4 regions of the Citrobacter tructae genome follow, and region 3 is predicted to be linked to each of the others. Evidence: predicted binding sites of a transcription regulator. Region 3 holds the regulator's gene; each other region holds the start of a gene.

Region 1 (5,271 bases), 490 kb from region 3:
ATGAAGTACGTGCTGAAGCACAACGTGCACGCTTTAATCTGCCCGCCTGGCCAACCACGACGATCGGTTCCTTCCCGCAAACCACGGAAATTCGCGGCCTGCGTCTGGACTTCAAAAAGGGCAATCTGGATGCGAATAACTATCGCACTGGCATTGCAGAGCACATTAAACAGGCGATTGCTGAACAGGAGCGTTTAGGTCTGGATGTGCTGGTCCACGGCGAAGCCGAGCGTAATGACATGGTGGAATACTTTGGTGAGCACTTGGACGGCTTCGTCTTTACCCAGAACGGTTGGGTGCAAAGCTACGGTTCCCGTTGTGTGAAGCCGCCGGTGGTGATTGGCGATGTCAGCCGCCCGCAAGCGATTACCGTGGAGTGGGCGAAATACGCGCAATCCCTGACCGACAAGCCGGTAAAAGGCATGCTGACAGGCCCGGTGACCATTCTTTGCTGGTCATTCCCGCGTGAAGACGTGACCCGTGAAACCATCGCCAAACAGATTGCGCTGGCGCTGCGTGACGAAGTGGCGGATCTGGAAGCGGCGGGCATAGGCATTATCCAGATTGACGAACCGGCGCTGCGCGAAGGTCTGCCGCTGCGTCGCAGTGACTGGGCGGCGTATCTGGAGTGGGGCGTGGAAGCCTTCCGTATCAACGCCGCGGTGGCGAAGGATGAAACCCAGATCCACACCCACATGTGTTACTGCGAGTTCAATGACATCATGGATTCGATTGCTGCGCTGGACGCGGATGTGATCACCATTGAAACCTCGCGTTCCGACATGGAGCTGCTGGAATCGTTCGAAGAGTTCGACTATCCAAACGAAATTGGGCCGGGCGTCTATGACATTCACTCTCCGAACGTGCCAAGCGTGGAGTGGATTGAAGCCCTGCTGAAAAAAGCCGAACAGCGTATCCCGGCGGAGCGTCTGTGGGTGAACCCGGACTGCGGCCTGAAAACCCGCGGCTGGCCGGAAACCCGTGCGGCGCTGGCAAACATGGTGAAAGCCGCGCAGAACCTGCGTCAGGCTTAAAACAAAAACGGAGGCTAATGCCTCCGTTTTGATGATCGGTTTGCCGGGGCAATAATTATTTCTTCCCACCGTACTGCGCAAACCACTCCAGCATTCTCTGCCAGCCGTCTTTTGCAGACTCTTCGTGATAGCTCGGGCGATAATCGGCGTTAAACGCATGTCCGGCATCGGGATAGACCACGATTTCCGTTTTGGCATTCGCCGCGCGCAGTGCCTGACGCATCGTCTCGACTGTATCTAGTGGAATACTGGTGTCCTGAGCGCCATAGAGTCCCAAAACGGGGGCGTTCAGATCGGTGGCGATATCGACGGGATGTTTGGGGGAGTTTAGTGTTTTGTCTCCGACCAGTTTGCCGTACCACGCCACAGCCGCTTTTAGCTGCGGATTATGCGCGGCATACAGCCAGGTGATGCGCCCGCCCCAGCAAAAACCGGTGATCATCAGTCGATGCGCGTCACCGCCGTTGCGCGAGGCCCAACTGGCGACGTGGTCCAGATCGGCCAGCACCTGAGAGTCCGGGACTTTTGCCACCAGGCCGCTTAACAACGTTGAAATATCGGCAAAATCATTCGGATCTCCGGTGCGGAAGTAAAGCTCTGGTGCGACAGCCAGATATCCTTCCAACGCCAGGCGGCGGCAAACGTCACGAATGTGTTCATGAACACCAAAAATTTCCTGTACGACGATAACGACAGGGAGCGGACCCTCGCTCTGCTTCGGACGTGCATGATACGCCGGCATATCATCGCCTTGAGACGGAATTGACGTTATGCCCGCGATGATTTCGTTATCCGGGGTGTGGACTGCCGTAGCAGCGGGTGGGGATACAGCAGGTGCAAAGCCAGATTGTCGTGTTGTTGCCATGGTATTCTCCGTACCCTTAAGTATTTAGCCAAATAGCGCATTGTTAACTATAGACGCGTGCAACGAACCACATTGCCTTAAACGGTCTATCTTTTGTGCAAGGCTTGCCTGTATCGAACTGTTAATGTGATCGGCATCACTATTTGACGGTAATTTAATGCAATTGATTTACATCATAGTGATGGTTGTCACGAAAATATGTTCATGCCTTCGGTAAAGTATATTTTTGCTTCTTCTGACAAAACCGATTCACAGAGGAGTTTTTATGTCTAAGTCTGATGTTTTTCATCTCGGCCTCACCAAGAACGATTTACAAGGGGCCCAGCTCGCTATCGTCCCTGGCGACCCGGAGCGTGTGGAAAAGATCGCCGCGCTGATGGACAAGCCGGTTAAGCTGGCATCTCATCGCGAGTTCACTACCTGGCGTGCTGAGCTGGATGGTAAAGCAGTGATCGTCTGCTCTACCGGTATCGGCGGCCCGTCGACGTCTATTGCCGTAGAAGAACTGGCGCAACTGGGCATTCGTACCTTCCTGCGTATCGGTACGACCGGCGCGATTCAGCCGCATATCAACGTTGGCGACGTGCTGGTTACCACCGCGTCTGTCCGTCTGGACGGGGCGAGTCTGCACTTCGCACCGATGGAATTCCCGGCAGTTGCCGATTTCGAGTGCACCACCGCGCTGGTGGAAGCGGCGAAATCTATCGGCGCCACCACCCACGTGGGCGTTACCGCCTCTTCTGATACCTTTTATCCAGGCCAGGAACGTTACGACACCTTCTCTGGTCGCGTAGTACGCAACTTCAAAGGCTCGATGGAAGAGTGGCAGTCCATGGGCGTCATGAACTACGAAATGGAATCCGCTACACTGCTGACCATGTGCGCAAGCCAGGGTCTGCGTGCCGGTATGGTTGCAGGTGTTATCGTCAACCGTACTCAGCAAGAGATTCCGAATGCAGAAACCATGAAGCAAACGGAAAGCCACGCAGTGAAAATCGTGGTAGAAGCAGCACGTCGCCTGCTGTAATTATCTCTTCTTTAAGAAAAGGCCGATGCGTTCGGCCTTTTTATTTTGCGTAGTACCTCGCAGGAAATTCCTTTTAAACTGGACGTTTATACAGCACAATTCTATTTTGTGCGGGTAAGTCGTTGCTGTAAGGGGGCGTAGTGGATATTTCGATAATGATAAGTGCCGTCGTGGCGTTAGCTGCAGGGCTGCTCGTGGGCTGGCTGGCGACAAAAGCGCGAGCCGATCAAATCCGCGCAGATCTTATCGAAGAACGGCGTGAACTGGATATTGCGCTAAGCGCCGCTCGTCAACAGCTGGCGCAGGAAGCCCATTGGCGTGAAGAGTGCGAGCTACTCAACAACGAACTCCGCAGCCTGCACAGCATTAACACCTCTCTGGAGGCCGATCTCCGGGAGGTCACTACACGGCTCGAAGCGACGCAACAGCATGCTGAAGAGAAAATCCGTCAGATGATCAACAGCGAACAGCGCCTGAGCGAACAGTTTGAAAATCTGGCGAACCGTATTTTTGAGCACAGCAATCGTCGTGTCGATGAGCAAAATCGCCAAAGCCTGAATAGCCTGCTTACACCATTGCGTGAACAGCTGGACGGTTTTCGCCGTCAGGTGCAGGATAGCTTTGGCAAAGAGGCGCAAGAACGTCATACCCTGGCGCACGAAATTCGTAACCTCCAGCAACTGAACGCGCAGATGGCGCAGGAAGCGGTTAATCTGACGCGGGCATTAAAAGGTGATAACAAAACCCAGGGTAATTGGGGAGAAGTCGTTCTCACGCGGGTACTGGAGGCTTCTGGTCTGCGTGAAGGTTATGAGTATGAAACCCAGGTTAGTATAGAAAATGACGCCCGTTCGCGAATGCAGCCGGACGTTATTGTACGATTACCTCAGGGCAAAGATGTGGTGATTGACGCCAAAATGACGCTGGTTGCCTATGAGCGCTATTTTAATGCAGAGGATGACTACACTCGTGAAAGCGCGTTGCAGGAGCACATCGCCTCGGTGCGTAACCATATTCGTTTACTGGGCCGTAAAGACTACCAACAGCTTCCGGGGTTACGTACGCTTGATTATGTTCTGATGTTTATCCCCGTTGAGCCCGCTTTTCTGCTGGCACTGGACAGACAGCCCGAACTGATTACAGAAGCGCTCAGAAATAACATTATGCTGGTGAGTCCCACCACGTTGTTAGTGGCATTGCGTACTATCGCTAATCTGTGGCGCTATGAGCATCAGAGCCGTAATGCGCAACAAATTGCGGACCGGGCCAGCAAGCTTTATGACAAGATGCGATTGTTTGTCGATGATATGTCGGCGATTGGCCAGAGTTTGGACAAGGCGCAGGATAACTATCGTCAGGCGATGAAAAAGCTCTCTTCGGGGCGTGGAAACGTCCTGGCGCAGGCAGAAGCGTTCCGTGGATTAGGCGTGGAAATTAAGCGCGAGATTAATCCTGAACTGGTTGAACAAGCCACGACCCAGGATGAAGAGTTTCGCTTACGTTCGGTCCCGGAGGCGCAACAAGACGAGACTTACCCCGATGAAGAGGCGGTAAATCAGCAATCAAACTAGCCCGTTTGGGGTAGTGGAACCCGGCAGAAGGGTAGGGCAAATTGCCCCAATCTGTTACACTTCTCGAACATTTTTTGGATGAGCAGGCACTGAGATGGTGGATAATTCACAAGAAACGACGCACTTTGGCTTTCAGACCGTCGCTAAAGAGCAGAAAGCTGACATGGTGGCCCACGTTTTTCATTCTGTGGCGTCTAAATATGACGTTATGAATGACTTAATGTCATTTGGCATTCATCGTTTGTGGAAGCGCTTCACCATTGACTGCAGTGGCGTGCGTCGCGGACAAACTGTCCTGGATTTAGCCGGCGGTACGGGTGATCTGACGGCGAAGTTTTCTCGCATGGTGGGTGAAACCGGGAAAGTTGTTCTGGCGGACATCAATGACTCAATGCTCAAAATGGGTCGCGAAAAGCTGCGCAACATTGGCGTAATTGGCAACGTCGAGTACGTCCAGGCGAATGCGGAAGCACTGCCGTTCCCGGACAATACTTTTGACTGCATTACCATTTCGTTCGGCCTGCGTAACGTTACGGATAAAGACAAAGCACTGCGTTCCATGTATCGCGTGCTGAAGCCCGGCGGACGTTTACTGGTACTGGAATTCTCCAAGCCGATTATTGAACCGCTGAGCAAAGCGTATGACGCATATTCTTTCCATATTCTGCCGCGTATTGGTTCGATGGTGGCAAGTGATGCAGATAGTTACCGCTATCTGGCGGAGTCCATCCGCATGCATCCCGATCAGGACACGTTAAAAGCAATGATGCAAAA
Region 2 (5,271 bases), 1.3 Mb from region 3:
TACGAAAATGTACGCTGGTCTTATATTCCTCCCCCACCGTGCGCATCGAGTGGCACGACAAACAAAACTCAGTGCTGCTGGTGTAATGTACGCCTTGCCACGTTCCCCAAATGGCAAAGGCCATTGCAAAGGCCCCGCCGAATGCGCACCACAGAGCGTTTTTTCTTATCCACGACATACTTGCCTCCATTATTTTAATAGCGACACGCTAAGGGATATTAAAAAAGGAAAATAGAGACACTGGCGACAGAGTATAGGAACAGCGTTCACTCCATGAGGCGAATCAAAATAGTTAAAAACGGAAACTCGTAATATACCGCTATCGTTTTAATAAGGAATTTCTCATGCTGACACTGTCTCTCAACAGAGAAAGTCGTACGCCGCTGCAATTGCAGATTTTTCAGTTTTATTTTCAAGCTATTCAGCAGGGAGATTTGCTGTACGGAGACAAACTCCCCTCTATCCGAGAGCAGGCGCAAGCGATAAACGTGGCCAAAATTACGGTCGTTATGGCGTATGAAAAGCTGATGGCGGCAGGGTTTATTAAGAGCCGAAAAGGCATAGGCTATGAAGTCATATTCACCGCGCCGGTACGCACGACCCCGGCGCACGTACCGGTAGCTCAGGGTTCTCCTCCGGTAAAACCTGAACCTGCAGGGGTTTCCACCGATGTATACAGCGAGATGGGGCGGGAGTTCTATTGCCGGATGGGTGTCCCCGATCCCAACGCCTTTCCCTGGTCAAGTTGGCGAAAGTGGAATAACGCTCCCAGCGTACTTAAAGAGCAATTATTTACCCGATACCATTCACCAAATGGATTATTTTCATTGCGTGAGCAAATGGTCAGATACCTTAATTTATCCCGGGGGATTAATACCCGTGCTGAGAACATCATCATTACCAACGGAATTCAGGAAGGATTATCGCTGCTCAGCCAGATATTTATTATTCATCATGCAGCATGTCAGGAAAAAAAGTGTCATGTTGTGACCGAATCCCCTTGTTATTCTGGCGCATGGCATCTGTTTAATTATTATGGTGCTGACATTACGCCAATCGCCGTGGATAACCTGGGCCTGCGCACTGATCAATTACCCGACTATGCAACCCAACTTTGTTACGTAACGCCCGCGCATCAATACCCGATGGGGAGTGTGCTTTCGCTGGAACGGCGTCTGTCATTACTGACGTGGGCGCAGCGTGTCGGGGCTTACATTATCGAAGATGATTACGATGCCGTTTTTACTTACGGCGCGAATCCCCTTCCCGCGCTGAAAGCCATGGATTATCACGATCGGATTATCTACATGGGGACATTCTCAAAAACGCTGGGGCCGGGGGCACGTCTTGGCTACCTCATTTGTCCTGATGAACTGCTCCCAGCAGTGCAGAATATGAAAGCGTTAAACAACAACGGTAGCCAGTGGTTATTGCAGCAATTTTTAGCTGAATTAATGCAAAATCAGGTGTTTTATACCCACCTCGGTAAATTGGCCTGCAATTACGCGGCACGTCTCGCGCTTCTCCGGGACGGTCTTTCCGCGCTGTTTCCTGATGGCAAAATCGATGGTGCTGCAGCGGGCCTGCACCTTTCTTTACGTGTTGACCGATCGCCCGACATCATCACCACGCTGCAACAGCGCTGTTTGTTGGCAGGTGTGCGCTTTGATACGCTGCAGGACATTGAAAACGGTTCAGAAGAAATCTGGCGCAAGGAGAGCAGCGACGCGGTGATGTTTTTCGGTTTTGGTGGGTTGCAGTTACCGCAGATCAATAAGGTGCTGAGAGTGCTGGAGCAGGCGTTAATTCAGACCTGATGGCTGAACAGGGATCGAGCCACTCGCCCAATCCCTGTTGATGCTATTACAGCAGATCGCGGAACTGCGTTTGTTTCAGCGCCAGCTCAACACCGCGAACTTCTGCCAGCCCTTTCAGACGGCCAATCGCGGAGTAACCCGGGTTGGTTTTCTTGTGCAGATCGTCAAGCATTTGATGCCCATGATCCGGACGCATCGGGATAGGACGCAGATCGCCCGCCTTCTTGCGACGCTGTTCTTCGCTCAGAATGGCAGCCACTACCGATACCATATCCACATCGCCCTGCAGGTGAGCACCTTCATGGAAGGTTTTCGGGTTATCTTCACGGCAGGTCGAACGCAAATGCGTGAAGTGAATACGATCGCCAAAGGTTTCGATCATTTTCACCAGATCGTTATCCGCACGCACGCCGTAGGAACCGGTGCACATGGTGAAACCGTTATAAATACTGTCTACCGTTTCTTTCAGCCACTGCATATCTTCAATGGTGGAAACGATGCGCGGCAAGCCGAGGATCGGACGCGGCGGATCGTCAGGATGCACGGCCAGACGCACGCCGACTTCTTCGGCCACCGGCACAATCGCCCGCAGGAATACGGCCATGTTATTACGCAGGTCATCTTTACTGATACCATCATATTCCGCCAGGCGCGCACGAAACTTATCCAGCGTGTAACCTTCTTCCGCCCCCGGCAGACCGGCGATAATGTTGCGGGTCAGCTTCTCCACCCCGGCTTCGCTCATCGCGTTGAAATAGTCCAGCGCCTGACGCTGTTCTTCAGCGGTGTAATCCGCCTCAGCGCCTGGGCGCTGCAGGATGTGCAGCTCAAAGGCCGCAAAGGCAATCTGATCAAAGCGCAGAGCTTTAGAGCCATCTGGCAACTGATATTCAAGGTCTGTACGCGTCCAGTCGAGGATTGGCATGAAGTTATAACACACGGTATCAATGCCGCAGGTCGCCAGATTACGGATACTCTGCTGATAATTCGCAATCCACGTTTGATACTGTCCGGAGTGCGTTTTGATGTCTTCATGAACGGGGATGCTTTCCACCACCGACCAGGTCAGCCCCTTCTCAGCCAGAATAGCCTGACGCTTTTGAATCTCTTCAACGGGCCACACTTCACCATTGGGAATGTGGTGCAAGGCGGTCACAACACCGGTTGCGCCAGCCTGACGCACATCATCAAGCGATACCGGATCGTTAGGTCCGTACCAACGCCAGGTTTGTTCCATTGCTTCACCTCACAAGTTGTTATACCAAATTAGAATGAGTGTATGACGACTACCATACAGGCCTCGGCTTAATGATCAACATAACGCCCATCATTGATTGATCTAGCTCACATTCCCAGTATAAATAAGGCACACCAATTTAACTTGTTGTCATATAACTTTATACTGCCATTGTTAATTAATGGTTAATCAGGTGTGTGTAATGAAGACTATTGCCACGGCTCCACTCCCGGAAAATGTACGGATACCGCAGTACGATCGCCAACAGTTAAAATCACGGATCGTGCATTTTGGTTTCGGTGCTTTTCACCGTGCTCATCAGGCATTATTAACCGACAAGGTGCTCAATACGCAGGGAGGAGACTGGGGAATTTGTGAGATTAGCCTGTTCAGCGGCGACAGGCTGATGGGTCAGCTTCGCGAGCAGGATCATCTGTATACCGTGTTAGAAAAAGGCCCGAACGGTAATCAACCGATCGTGATCGGTGCCGTTAACGAATGCCTGAACGCCTCGCTTGATTCGCTGGCGGCTATTATTGAAAAATTCTGTGAACCTCAGGTGGCGATTGTGTCGTTAACCATCACGGAAAAAGGCTACTGTATTGATCCGGCTACAGGATCGCTTGATCTCGCTAACCCGCGCATTGTTCATGATTTACACTCGCCGGATGAGCCCCACTCAGCACCGGGAATTATTGTCGAAGCCCTGCATCGCCGCCGCGAACGCGGGCTTCCGCCGTTTACCGTACTCTCTTGCGATAACATCCCGGACAACGGTCATGTAGTGAAAAACGCGGTTCTGGGAATGGCGCAAAAACGCTCATCTGAACTGGCAACGTGGATACAAGAGCAAGTCAGTTTTCCGGGCACCATGGTGGACAGGATTGTCCCTGCCGCAACCGAAGAGTCGCTGAATGAAATAGCCCATGAACTGGGCGTAGCCGACCCCTGTGGCATCAGCTGCGAACCGTTTATCCAGTGGGTGATTGAGGACAATTTTGTTGCCGGTCGCCCACAGTGGGAAACTGCCGGTGTTCAGATGGTTGACGACGTGTTGCCGTGGGAACAGATGAAACTACGGATGCTGAACGGCAGCCACTCATTTTTGGCCTATCTTGGCTATCTGGCCGGATTTCACCACATCAGTGATTGCATGCAGGACAATGCCTTTCGTGAAGCGGCTTACCGCCTGATGATGACGGAGCAAGCCCCCACGCTGCGTATCACTAACGTCGATTTACCCCAGTATGCCGAAAGCCTGCTGGAACGCTTTGCCAATCCGGCGCTGAAGCACAAGACCTGGCAAATCGCGATGGACGGCAGCCAAAAATTACCGCAGCGAATGCTGGAAGGGATCCGCGTTCATTTAGCGCGGAAAAGCGACTGGCCTCTGCTGGCACTCGGCGTCGCAGGCTGGATGCGCTACGTGAGCGGCGTGGATGATGCGGGAACAGCCATTGATGTACGCGATCCGATGAGTGAGAAAATTGGCGCTCTTGTTGACCAAAGCACAGAATCAGATCGCGTCAGCGCCCTGCTTTCCTTGCACGAGATTTTTGCCACCGACCTGGTGCAGAACCCGCACTTTGTCGAGGCTATTGAGCAGGCCTGGCAACGTATTGCCCAATACGGCGCGCATCAGGCCGTCATACAGATGTTAAAAAATTAACGATTTCTGCCATTAAACAGGACGAAGCACGTCTTCGTCCTCTCACCCCTTCTCTTTTTCCCTGTTTTTCGCCAGGATTGTTAAATGCCATTACGGTAATTTATGTTTCTGGAGTAAATGTGACTAAAACCAATCTCATCACCGGTTTTCTCGGCAGTGGCAAAACCACCTCTATTCTTCATCTATTGGCGAACAAAGATCCCGCCGAAAAGTGGGCCGTACTGGTCAATGAGTTTGGCGAGGTGGGTATTGACGGCGCCCTGCTGGCCGATAGCGGCGCGTTGCTGAAAGAGATCCCCGGTGGCTGCATGTGTTGTGTTAACGGTTTACCGATGCAGGTGGGCCTCAATACATTGCTGCGTCAGGGCAAGCCTGACCGGTTACTGATCGAACCGACCGGTCTCGGGCATCCAAAACAGATTCTGGATTTACTCACCGCCCCGGTTTACGAACCGTGGATCGATCTGCGCGCCACGCTCTGTATCCTCGACCCTCGCCTGCTACTGGATGAAAAAAGCGTAGCCAATGAGAATTTCCGCGATCAGCTG
Region 3 (5,271 bases):
AACATTATGCCGCAGAAACAGTTTCGCGAATAATCGGTTGTCGACGGCTGACTATAATAAAAAACCAACCTATTTATGGAGTTGTTATGTCTGCCAAACATCCGGTGATTGCGGTAACAGGATCCAGCGGCGCGGGGACCACCACCACCAGCCTCGCGTTTCGTAAAATTTTCTCGCAGTTAAATCTGCGCGCTGCCGAGGTGGAAGGCGACAGTTTTCACCGCTATACCCGTCCTGAGATGGACATGGCGATCCGCAAAGCGCGTGACGCCGGGCGACACATCAGCTATTTCGGCCCCGAAGCCAACGATTTCAGCCTGCTGGAACACACCTTCATCGAGTACGGTCAGTCGGGCAAAGGCCAGTCACGAAAATATCTGCACACGTATGATGAAGCCGTTCCGTGGAATCAGGTTCCGGGCACATTTACCCCCTGGCAGCCTCTTCCTGAACCGACGGACGTGCTGTTCTATGAAGGCTTGCACGGCGGTGTAGTAACCCCGCAACAAAATGTGGCGCGGCATGTCGATCTATTGGTCGGGGTGGTGCCAATCGTCAACCTGGAGTGGATCCAGAAACTAACCCGCGATACCAGCGAGCGCGGTCACTCCCGCGAAGCGGTAATGGACTCAGTCGTGCGCTCAATGGACGATTACATCAATTACATCACCCCGCAGTTTTCCCGCACGCATATTAACTTCCAGCGCGTACCGACGGTCGACACCTCTAACCCTTTTGCAGCAAAAAGCATTCCGTCATTGGATGAAAGCTTTGTTGTTATCCATTTTCGTAATCTGGAAGGTATCGACTTTCCCTGGCTACTGGCTATGCTGCAGGGCTCATTCATTTCTCACATCAATACATTAGTGGTGCCGGGTGGCAAAATGGGGCTGGCAATGGAGCTGATCATGCTGCCGCTGGTCCAACGGCTGATGGAAGGGAAGAAAATAGAGTAAGCGGTGTTTGTGCCGGATAGCGCTAGGCTCATCCGGCATTAGAAATTACGCCGCAATCACTTCATAGGAATGGGTAATATTCACCGCTTTTTCTAGCATCAACGCCACGGAACAATACTTCTCCGCCGAGAGGTCTACTGCGCGGGACACTGACGCGTCTTTTAGATCGTTACCGGTGACGATGAAATGCAGATTAATATGGGTAAACAGACGCGGCGCTTCTTCACGACGTTCGGAAGTGAGTTTCACTTCGCAGTTGGTCACATCCTGACGACCCTTTTGCAGGATCGACACCACATCAATCGCACTACAGCCACCCGCAGCCATTAGCACCATTTCCATCGGGCTCGGCGCTTTATCACCAGAGTTACCGTCCATCAAGATTTGGTGGCCAGAGGCGGACTCACCGAGGAAGGTTAACCCCTCAACCCACTTTACACGCGCTTGCATATTTCGTAACTCCAATGTTTCAATTTTCCTGACAGATTACGCGTACATAACAATTCTCGCAACGGAAGGCGACCTGCATCATGCTGAAGCGAGACACCAGGAGACACACGGCGAAAGCTATGCTAAAACAGTCAGGATGCTACAGTATTACATAGACGTACTGCATGTATGCAGAGGACATCACATTACAGGCTGCAGTTCACTTTTTAGCAGCCCCTTTCCCAGGTAGCGGGAAACATATTTTTGCAACCCCAGAGGCAGCGTCGTTTTCTGGCTCTGGAGACAGCTTATAACAGAGGATAACCGCGCATGGTGCTTGGCAAACCGCAAACAGACCCGACTCTCGAATGGTTCTTGTCTCATTGCCATATTCATAAGTACCCATCGAAGAGCACGCTGATTCACCAGGGTGAAAAAGCGGAAACGTTGTATTACATCGTTAAAGGCTCAGTGGCAGTGCTGATCAAAGATGAAGAAGGGAAAGAAATGATCCTCTCTTATCTGAATCAGGGCGATTTCATTGGTGAATTAGGCCTGTTTGAAGAAGGCCAGGAACGTAGCGCCTGGGTACGTGCCAAAACCGCATGTGAAGTCGCTGAAATTTCATACAAAAAATTTCGTCAATTAATCCAGGTTAACCCGGATATTCTGATGCGCCTGTCTTCCCAGATGGCTCGTCGTCTGCAGGTAACGTCCGAAAAAGTGGGCAACCTTGCCTTCCTGGATGTCACTGGTCGTATCGCCCAGACCCTGTTGAACCTGGCGAAGCAACCTGACGCTATGACCCACCCGGATGGCATGCAGATCAAAATCACCCGTCAGGAAATTGGCCAGATCGTTGGCTGTTCCCGTGAAACTGTTGGTCGTATCCTGAAGATGCTGGAAGATCAGAACCTGATCTCCGCGCACGGTAAGACGATCGTCGTCTACGGCACGCGTTAACCTCATCGAAATGGCGCGTTACCGGGTAATGCGCCATTCTTGTTTACACCGATGTGGCGAAGACTGATTTATCACCCCGAGATCAACTACGCACTACGACAAACCCTGGTGCTGTGTTTGCCCGTGGCTGTCGGTCTTATCATCGGTCAGCTTCATCTGGGGCTGCTTTTCTCCCTCGTCCCTGCCTGCTGTAACATTGCCGGTCTTGATACCCCGCATAAGCGCTTTTTCAAACGCTTAGTTATTGGCGCGTCGCTGTTTGCCGGGTGCAGCCTGATCATGCAGTTGCTGCTGGCGCAGACCATACCGCTTCCGCTAATCCTCACCGGCCTGACACTGGTTCTCGGCGTAACCGCAGAGCTGGGCCCTCTGCATGCTCGATTACTGCCAGCCTCACTGATCGCGGCGATTTTCACGCTAAGTCTGGCCGGGAATATGCCCATCTGGGAGCCGCTGCTGATCTATGCGCTGGGTACGTTGTGGTACGGCGCGTTCAACTGGTTCTGGTTTTGGCTGTGGCGTGAACAGCCGCTGCGGGAATCGCTCAGCTTGTTGTACCGCGAACTGGCCGATTATTGTGAAGCAAAATATAGCCTGCTAACCCAGCACGTCGATCCCGAAAAAGCGTTACCCCCGCTGCTGGTTCGCCAGCAAAAAGCCGTGGATCTGATCACCCAGTGTTATCAGCAAATGCACATGCTTTCGGCGCATCGCAATAACGAGTACAAACGCCTGCTGCGGTCCTTTCAGGAAGCACTGGATTTGCAGGAACATATTTCCGTTAGCCTGCATCAACCGGAAGAGGTGCAAAAGCTGGTCGAGCGTAGCCACGCGGAGCAGGTGATTCGCTGGAACGCGCGCACCGTCGCCGCCCGCCTGCGCGTGCTGGCAGATGACATTCTGTATCATCGCTTGCCTACGCGTTTTTCCATGGAGAAACAGATTGGCACGCTGGAGAAAATTGCTAACCAGCATCCGGACAACCCGGTCGGGCAGTTTTGCTACTGGCACTTTAGCCGTATTGCCCGCGTGCTACGCACTCAGCGTCCACTGTACGCCCGAGATTTGATGGCCGACAAACAGCGCCGATTGCCGTTGCTCCCTGCCCTGAAAAACTATCTGTCGTTGAAATCCCCGGCGCTGCGTAATGCCGGACGCATCAGCGTCATGTTGAGCATCGCCAGCCTGATGGGCAGCGCCTTACACCTGCCAAAACCTTACTGGATCCTGATGACGGTCCTGTTCGTCACGCAAAACGGCTACGGTGCAACGCGGGTACGTATTTTGCATCGTTCGGTAGGTACGCTCGTCGGGCTGGTGATTGCTGGCGTCACGTTGCACTTTCATATTCCGGAAGGATTTACGCTGGCGGCCATGCTGGTCATCACCCTCGGCAGTTATCTGATCATGCGCAAAAACTACGGCTGGGCCACCGTCGGCTTTACAGTCACGGCGGTATATACCCTGCAGTTGCTGACGCTGAACGGGGAGCAGTTTATCGTGCCGCGCTTTGTCGATACGGTGCTGGGCTGTTTGATTGCCTTTGGCGGCACACTCTGGCTGTGGCCGCAGTGGCAGAGCGGCCTGCTGCGCAAAAACGCCCACGATGCGCTGGAATCCGATCAGGAAGCCATTCGCCTGATCCTCAGCAACGATCCGCAGGCAACACCGCTCGCGTATCAGCGTATGCGGGTCAATCAGGCACATAACACACTGTTTAACTCACTCAACCAAGCGATGCAGGAGCCAGGATTTAATTCGCATTACCTGGCCGATATGAAACTGTGGGTCACGCACAGCCAGTTCATCGTCGAGCATATCAACGCGATGACCACGCTGGCACGAGAACACACAATGTTGACGCCGGATTTGGCGCAGCGGTATCTGGAGTCCTGTGAAATTGCAATTCAGCGCTGTCAGCAGCGGCTGGAATATGACGGGCCGGGAAGCTCCGGCGATGTGAATATTCTCGAATCACCGGAGATGCTATCCCACGGTCCGTTAAGCACTCTGGAACAGCATCTGCAGCGCATTTTGGGTCATCTGAACACTATGCACACCATTTCTTCTGTTGCATGGCGTCAGCGCCCGCACCACGGTATCTGGCTAAGCCGACGATTGCGGGATATGAAGGGCTAACACTGTTTGCCGGATGTCGCCGCTGAACTGTGCTTTTCCGGCAAACAGGCGATCAACCCACCACTTTCGCGACCGCCTGCGCGAAGCGCTGCATCCCTTCATCGATATCCGCTTGCTCTACCACCAGCGACGGCGCAAAACGCATCACGTCCGGGCCGGCATTCAGTACCATCACCCCTTCGTGGGCAGCCGCGTAGAGGAAATCGCGCGCCCGGCCTTTGAACTGCGGCTTCAGCTCCGCGCCAATCAGCAGCCCCATGCCGCGAATATCGCTAAAAATGTCATACTGAGCATCGATTTTCTGTAAATGCGCAACAAATTCCTGACGTTTGGCCTGAATACCTTCCAGCACGTCCGGCGTGTTGATGATGTCAAACGCCGTCTCTGCAACCGCGCAGGCCAGCGGATTACCACCGTAGGTCGAGCCGTGCGAACCAACATGGAACGCAGAAGCAATCTCCTGAGTGGTCAACATGGCACTCACCGGGAAGCCGCCGCCGAGGGCTTTGGCGCTGGTCAGAATGTCCGGCGTCACGCCGTAGTGCATATAGGCAAACAGATTGCCGGTACGCCCCATCCCGCACTGCACTTCATCAAATACTAGCAATGACTGATGTTGATCGCACAACTCCCGCAGGCCCTGTAGGAATTCCGGTGTTGCGGCCATGACGCCACCTTCGCCCTGAATCGGTTCGACGACAACCGCGCAGGTGTGATCGTTCATCACCGCTTTAACCGCATGCAGATCGTTAAACGGCACATGAATAATGTCCGCCGGTTTTGG
Region 4 (5,271 bases), 2.3 Mb from region 3:
TCGTCATGAATGTCGGGGATGAAGCGTAACGCCAGGGTTATTGCCAGTAATCCCAACGGGACATTAATAAAGAAAATCCAGCGCCAGTTGGCGTAGCTGGTGATAAACCCGCCGAGCGGTGGGCCGATGATGGGAGCGACTAATGCCGGCCAGGTCAGAGTAGCAATGGCGGTAATTAACTGGTGTTTTGGCGTGGTACGCAGCACCGCGAGGCGACCGACAGGTACCATCAACGCGCCGCCCACCCCCTGTAAGATACGCATTGCCACAAAGCCTTCCAGGCTGGTGGCTAACCCGCATAGTATTGAAGCAAGGGTAAAGATGACCAGCGCCAGGCTAAATACCTTGCGCGCGCCGAAGCGATCGGCAATCCAGCCGCTGGCGGGAATCAGAACCGCCAGGGTGATCAGATAGGCGCTGATGCCAATGTTCAGATCGACTGCCGGCACGCCAAAGCTTTTCGCCATATCGGGCAGGGCGGTGGCGATGACCGTGCCATCGATAAACTCCATAAAAAAAGCCCCGGCAACGAGCAAGGCCGCCGGGGAGATGCCACGTTTATTCTCAACCGCTAAATCGTTACTCATGTTGTGCTTGCCATCTCAAAGGAAATCACGGGATCTTTTTTTATTTTCAGCGCAGCCGTAATGACGGCACCGCTATCGTTTCGCGCGCTGAATGGGTACTATGGCGACCTTTCTATAAGGAGCTCACTATGTCCCAAACACTGAATGCCGATCAGGAACTGCTCTCGGACGTTGTTGCCTGTCAGCTGGTTATCAAGCAAATTCTGGATGTCATTGATGTTATTGCCCCGGTAGAAGTGCGGGAGAAAATGTCCAGTCAGCTGAAAAGCATCGATTTTTCTAGTCATCCAGCGGGGGCCGATCCGGTGACGATGCGCGCAATTCAAAAAGCCGTTGCGTTGATCGAACTGAAATTCACCCCGCAGAGTGAGTCTCACTAAAATAAACCGTTGTTTCAGGTTTTAGAAAGGTTTTTTTGCGCCTCTCGGAAAGGGAGGCGCAGATTGGGTGATGCCAGGTATTAGTGCTGCTGGTAATTAACCACGTTTAGCAGGTGCTTATCCGTTTGCGCCATGCACAGCCCGGCGCGTTTGGCACTACGCACCTCATCAAGAATCGTTTGTAACAGCACGCCATCCTGCTGCTGTTCTTTTTCCAGATCATGAAGAAAATCAACGGTTGGGGCATCGTTCAATGCTTCCGCTTCGTTCGTTAAGCGTGACAGCGTGCTGGCTCGCTGTTGATATTCGTCCAGCGTTTTTTGAAATAACTCTTCAAGGCAAGTCATCTCATTGCCAGGTACGTCGATGGCTTTGACAATGGGGTTGGCACCCGCGCTTTTCATAAAATTAAACACGCGCATCATTTGCGTGACGTTACTCTGTGCCTGGGTGCGCAGAAACATTGCGGTGCCGGTCAGACTGTGCTCATAGCACCATTCGCTGAGGTGAAGGTAGAGGTTTGATGCGTAAAACTCAAGGTTCATTTGGGTGTTGAGTTTATGAACAATTCCAACTGCAGCCATATCAATATCCTTATTTCCAGAAAGGGAAATGTACGTTACTCACGTCAGTACAACGGGCTGTCGTTGCACTTCACATCTACGTACACGTAATACTGTTAGCAGAATAAATCCGTTCCGCCGGTCCTTTGTGTGATCAATGAGGCAATTCTATGCCGATCACAAATAATCATAGCGGTAGCCCGGACATAAGAAAATCCTTAAATCCACGCATTTATGTTTTTTTACATATTGTCATAAGGGTATTTTCAGATTTAACATTTCTATGCATAAAAAATAATCATGTAACTAACTGATTTTTAATTTATTAAAATAATAGGATTTCGTTTTCATATAGCGAAATTAAATTTCATTGCAAGGTCTCTTCACGTTGGTACTGATTATCTGCAGCATTTTGGCGTCAGATCATTTTAATGAATGCCATTAATCAAACGCATAAATAATTCGGCATTCATTGTTTTATTTGTGTGGATAAATCGAAGTATTAGGTATGAAAAAGGCCTACGTTCTCGAATGCCTTGTATTCGGGAACAAGGATTCACTGGCTGAGCTTATGGACTAATCTGCTACATCTCATTTTCCCCGTCGAAAAAAACACGTTTTTTTATGTCATTTCCCACTGAATTTATGTACGCAATTACTGTAATTCTGTGGTGTGATGCCGCTCTCTTATGGAGAATCAATTTCCCGCTACAACTACTCTCAGCACTGGCATTGATCTTATTAATAAAAGGTAATGCCTTGTTTTACGTCCGAATTACAAAAAATCGTCTGATTTTACCCTACATAAAAGAACGTTAAAGCTGGAGTTAACCATGCACAAATTCACTAAAGCGCTGGCAGCCATCGGTCTGGCTGCCGTTATGTCACAATCCGCTATCGCTGAATCCATGAAGCTCGGTTTCCTGGTCAAGCAGCCAGAGGAACCTTGGTTCCAGACTGAATGGAAATTTGCGGATAAAGCCGGTAAAGATCTTGGTTTTGAAGTGATTAAGATTGCTGTCCCAGATGGTGAGAAAACCCTGAATGCCATCGACAGCCTTGCGGCAAGTGGGGCGAAAGGGTTCGTTATTTGTACGCCGGACCCCAAACTCGGGCCTGCGATTATGGCTAAGGCGCGTGGCTACGACATGAAAGTAATCGCCGTTGATGACCAGTTTGCCAACGCCAAAGGTAAACCGATGGACACCGTGCCGCTGGTGATGATGGCGGCAACAAAAATTGGTGAGCGTCAGGGGCAGGAATTGTACAAAGAAATGCAAAAACGCGGTTGGGATGTGAAATCTTCCGCCGTGATGGCGATTACCGCTAACGAACTGGATACCGCGCGCCGTCGTACATCCGGCTCAATGGAAGCACTCAAAGCTGCGGGCTTCCCGGAAAAACAGATCTATCAGGTTCCCACCAAATCCAATGATATCCCCGGCGCATTTGACGCCGCGAACTCTATGCTGGTTCAGCATCCTGAAGTTAAACACTGGCTGATTGTCGGGATGAACGACAACACCGTACTGGGCGGCGTACGCGCGACTGAAGGGCAGGGCTTTAAAGCACCGAACGTGATTGGGATTGGCATTAACGGTGTCGATGCCATTAGCGAACTGTCTAAAGGCGAAGCGACCGGATTCTACGGCTCACTGCTGCCAAGCCCGGACGTACATGGCTACAAATCCAGTGAAATGCTCTACAACTGGGTGACGAAAGGCGCTGAGCCACCGGCATTTACTGAAGTGACGGATGTGGTGTTGATCACTCGCGATAACTTCAAAGAAGAGCTGGCGAAAAAAGGTTTAGGCGGCAAGTAATACTCAATGCCGGATAAGAGCTGAACATTTCTTATCCGGCAACAGATTAGATTCACGGAGACGTTATGCAACAGTCTACCCCGTATCTCTCATTTCGTGGCATTGGCAAAACCTTCCCTGGCGTTAAGGCGCTGACGGATATTAGTTTCGACTGCTTTGCCGGTCAGGTGCATGCACTGATGGGTGAAAATGGCGCCGGGAAATCAACATTATTAAAAATTCTCAGCGGTAACTATGCGCCAACGACGGGATCTTTGGTGATCCGTGGCCAGGAGGTTTCGTTTGCCGACACCACCACCGCGCTGAACGCCGGTGTCGCCATTATTTACCAGGAGCTACACCTGGTACCGGAAATGACCGTCGCCGAGAATATCTACTTAGGCCAGCTTCCCCACAAGGGCGGGATTGTGAACCGCTCGTTGTTGAATTACGAAGCTGGTTTGCAGTTAAAGCATCTGGGGATGGACATCGATCCGGCCACGCCGCTGAAATATCTCTCCATCGGTCAGTGGCAAATGGTGGAGATTGCAAAAGCGTTGGCGCGTAACGCCAAAATTATCGCTTTCGATGAACCTACCAGCTCTCTTTCCGCAAGGGAGATTGAAAATCTGTTCCGCGTCATTCGCGAATTGCGCAACGAGGGACGCATCATTTTGTATGTTTCGCACCGCATGGAAGAGATCTTCGCTCTCAGTGATGCCATTACCGTATTTAAAGATGGTCAGTACGTTAAGACGTTTACGGATATGCAGCAGGTTGATCACGAGGCGCTGGTTCAGGCCATGGTGGGGCGTGACCTTGGTGATATCTACGGCTGGCAATCCAGACCGTATGGTGCTGAACGTCTGCGCTTGCATGAAGTTAAAGCGCCAGGCGTGCGCACGCCGATCAGTTTATCGGTACGCAGCGGTGAAATCGTCGGGCTGTTTGGCCTGGTTGGGGCCGGTCGTAGCGAACTGATGAAAGGATTGTTTGGCGGGACGCGGATCACCGAAGGCCAGGTGTTTATTGATGATAAGCCGATTGATATCCGTAAACCCAGCCACGCGATTGAAGCAGGCATGATGCTGTGTCCGGAAGACCGCAAAGCTGAAGGGATTATTCCGGTCCATTCGGTGCGTAACAACATCAACATTAGCGCCCGGCGTAAGCATGTTCTGGGCGGATGCCTGATCAACAACAGCTGGGAAGAAACCAACGCTGACCATCATATCCGCTCACTCAACATTAAAACGCCGGGCGCAGAGCAACTGATCATGAACCTCTCCGGGGGAAATCAGCAGAAGGCGATTCTTGGCCGTTGGTTGTCGGAAGATATGAAGGTGATTTTGCTTGATGAGCCAACGCGCGGCATTGATGTGGGCGCGAAGCATGAAATTTATAACGTTATTTATGCCCTGGCGGCGCGCGGTGTTGCCGTGTTGTTTGCCTCCAGTGACCTGCCGGAAGTTCTCGGTGTCGCCGACCGTATCGTGGTGATGAGAGAAGGTGAAATTGCCGGTGTGTTGCTTCACGAACAGGCGGATGAGCGTCAGGCGTTGAGCCTTGCTATGCCTAAAGTCAGCCAGGCTGTAGCCTGAGTAAGGAGAGTATGATGTCTTCCGTTTCTACATCGGGTTCTGGCGCAGCCAAATCAGCGCTAAATCTTGGCAGAATTTGGGATCAGTACGGGATGCTGGTGGTTTTTGCCGTGCTGTTTCTCGTGTGCGCCCTCTTTGTGCCAAACTTTGCCTCTTTTATTAATATGAAGGGGCTTGGACTGGCGGTTTCCATGTCGGGTATGGTTGCGTGTGGGATGCTGTTTTGCCTGGCTTCCGGTGACTTTGACCTCTCCGTCGCGTCTGTGATTGCCTGTGCAGGGGTCACGACTGCGGTGGTCATCAATATGACCGAAAGTCTGTGGATTGGCGTCGCTGCT

What was found. The regulator CRP, encoded in region 3, controls carbon source genes, mostly activating them, when cyclic AMP is high. The targets are predictions, from matches to a motif close to ATGTGANNNNNNTCACAT.
Region 1: udp (uridine phosphorylase) is a predicted target of CRP. The motif match lies at 2,024-2,041, and genes of this name have one in related genera.
Region 2: E4Z61_RS01835 (mannitol dehydrogenase family protein) is a predicted target of CRP. The motif match lies at 3,150-3,167, and genes of this name have one in related genera.
Region 4: E4Z61_RS07875 (arabinose ABC transporter substrate-binding protein) is a predicted target of CRP. The motif match lies at 2,202-2,219, and genes of this name have one in related genera.

Annotation. Positions count from the first base shown of each region.
Region 1 is NZ_CP038469.1:3,310,628-3,315,898, reverse strand. Features, by position in the region: gene metE (5-methyltetrahydropteroyltriglutamate--homocysteine S-methyltransferase) at 1-1,034, shown strand, start outside; gene E4Z61_RS16560 (dienelactone hydrolase family protein) at 1,090-1,899, opposite strand; gene udp (uridine phosphorylase) at 2,165-2,926, shown strand; gene rmuC (DNA recombination protein RmuC) at 3,067-4,497, shown strand; gene ubiE (bifunctional demethylmenaquinone methyltransferase/2-methoxy-6-polyprenyl-1,4-benzoquinol methylase UbiE) at 4,592-5,271, shown strand, end outside.
Region 2 is NZ_CP038469.1:261,445-266,715, reverse strand. Features, by position in the region: gene torC (pentaheme c-type cytochrome TorC) at 1-178, opposite strand, end outside; gene pdxR (MocR-like pyridoxine biosynthesis transcription factor PdxR) at 345-1,817, shown strand; gene uxuA (mannonate dehydratase) at 1,864-3,054, opposite strand; gene E4Z61_RS01835 (mannitol dehydrogenase family protein) at 3,257-4,723, shown strand; gene E4Z61_RS01830 (CobW family GTP-binding protein) at 4,843-5,271, shown strand, end outside.
Region 3 is NZ_CP038469.1:3,801,159-3,806,429, reverse strand. Features, by position in the region: gene E4Z61_RS18820 (YheU family protein) at 1-33, shown strand, start outside; gene E4Z61_RS18815 (phosphoribulokinase) at 87-956, shown strand; gene E4Z61_RS18810 (OsmC family protein) at 1,002-1,406, opposite strand; gene crp (cAMP-activated global transcriptional regulator CRP) at 1,716-2,348, shown strand; gene E4Z61_RS18800 (YccS/YhfK family putative transporter) at 2,400-4,487, shown strand; gene argD (bifunctional acetylornithine/succinyldiaminopimelate transaminase) at 4,540-5,271, opposite strand, start outside.
Region 4 is NZ_CP038469.1:1,479,949-1,485,219, reverse strand. Features, by position in the region: gene E4Z61_RS07890 (MFS transporter) at 1-587, opposite strand, end outside; gene E4Z61_RS07885 (DUF2766 family protein) at 716-967, shown strand; gene E4Z61_RS07880 (non-heme ferritin-like protein) at 1,048-1,551, opposite strand; gene E4Z61_RS07875 (arabinose ABC transporter substrate-binding protein) at 2,364-3,353, shown strand; gene araG (L-arabinose ABC transporter ATP-binding protein AraG) at 3,419-4,933, shown strand; gene araH (L-arabinose ABC transporter permease AraH) at 4,948-5,271, shown strand, end outside.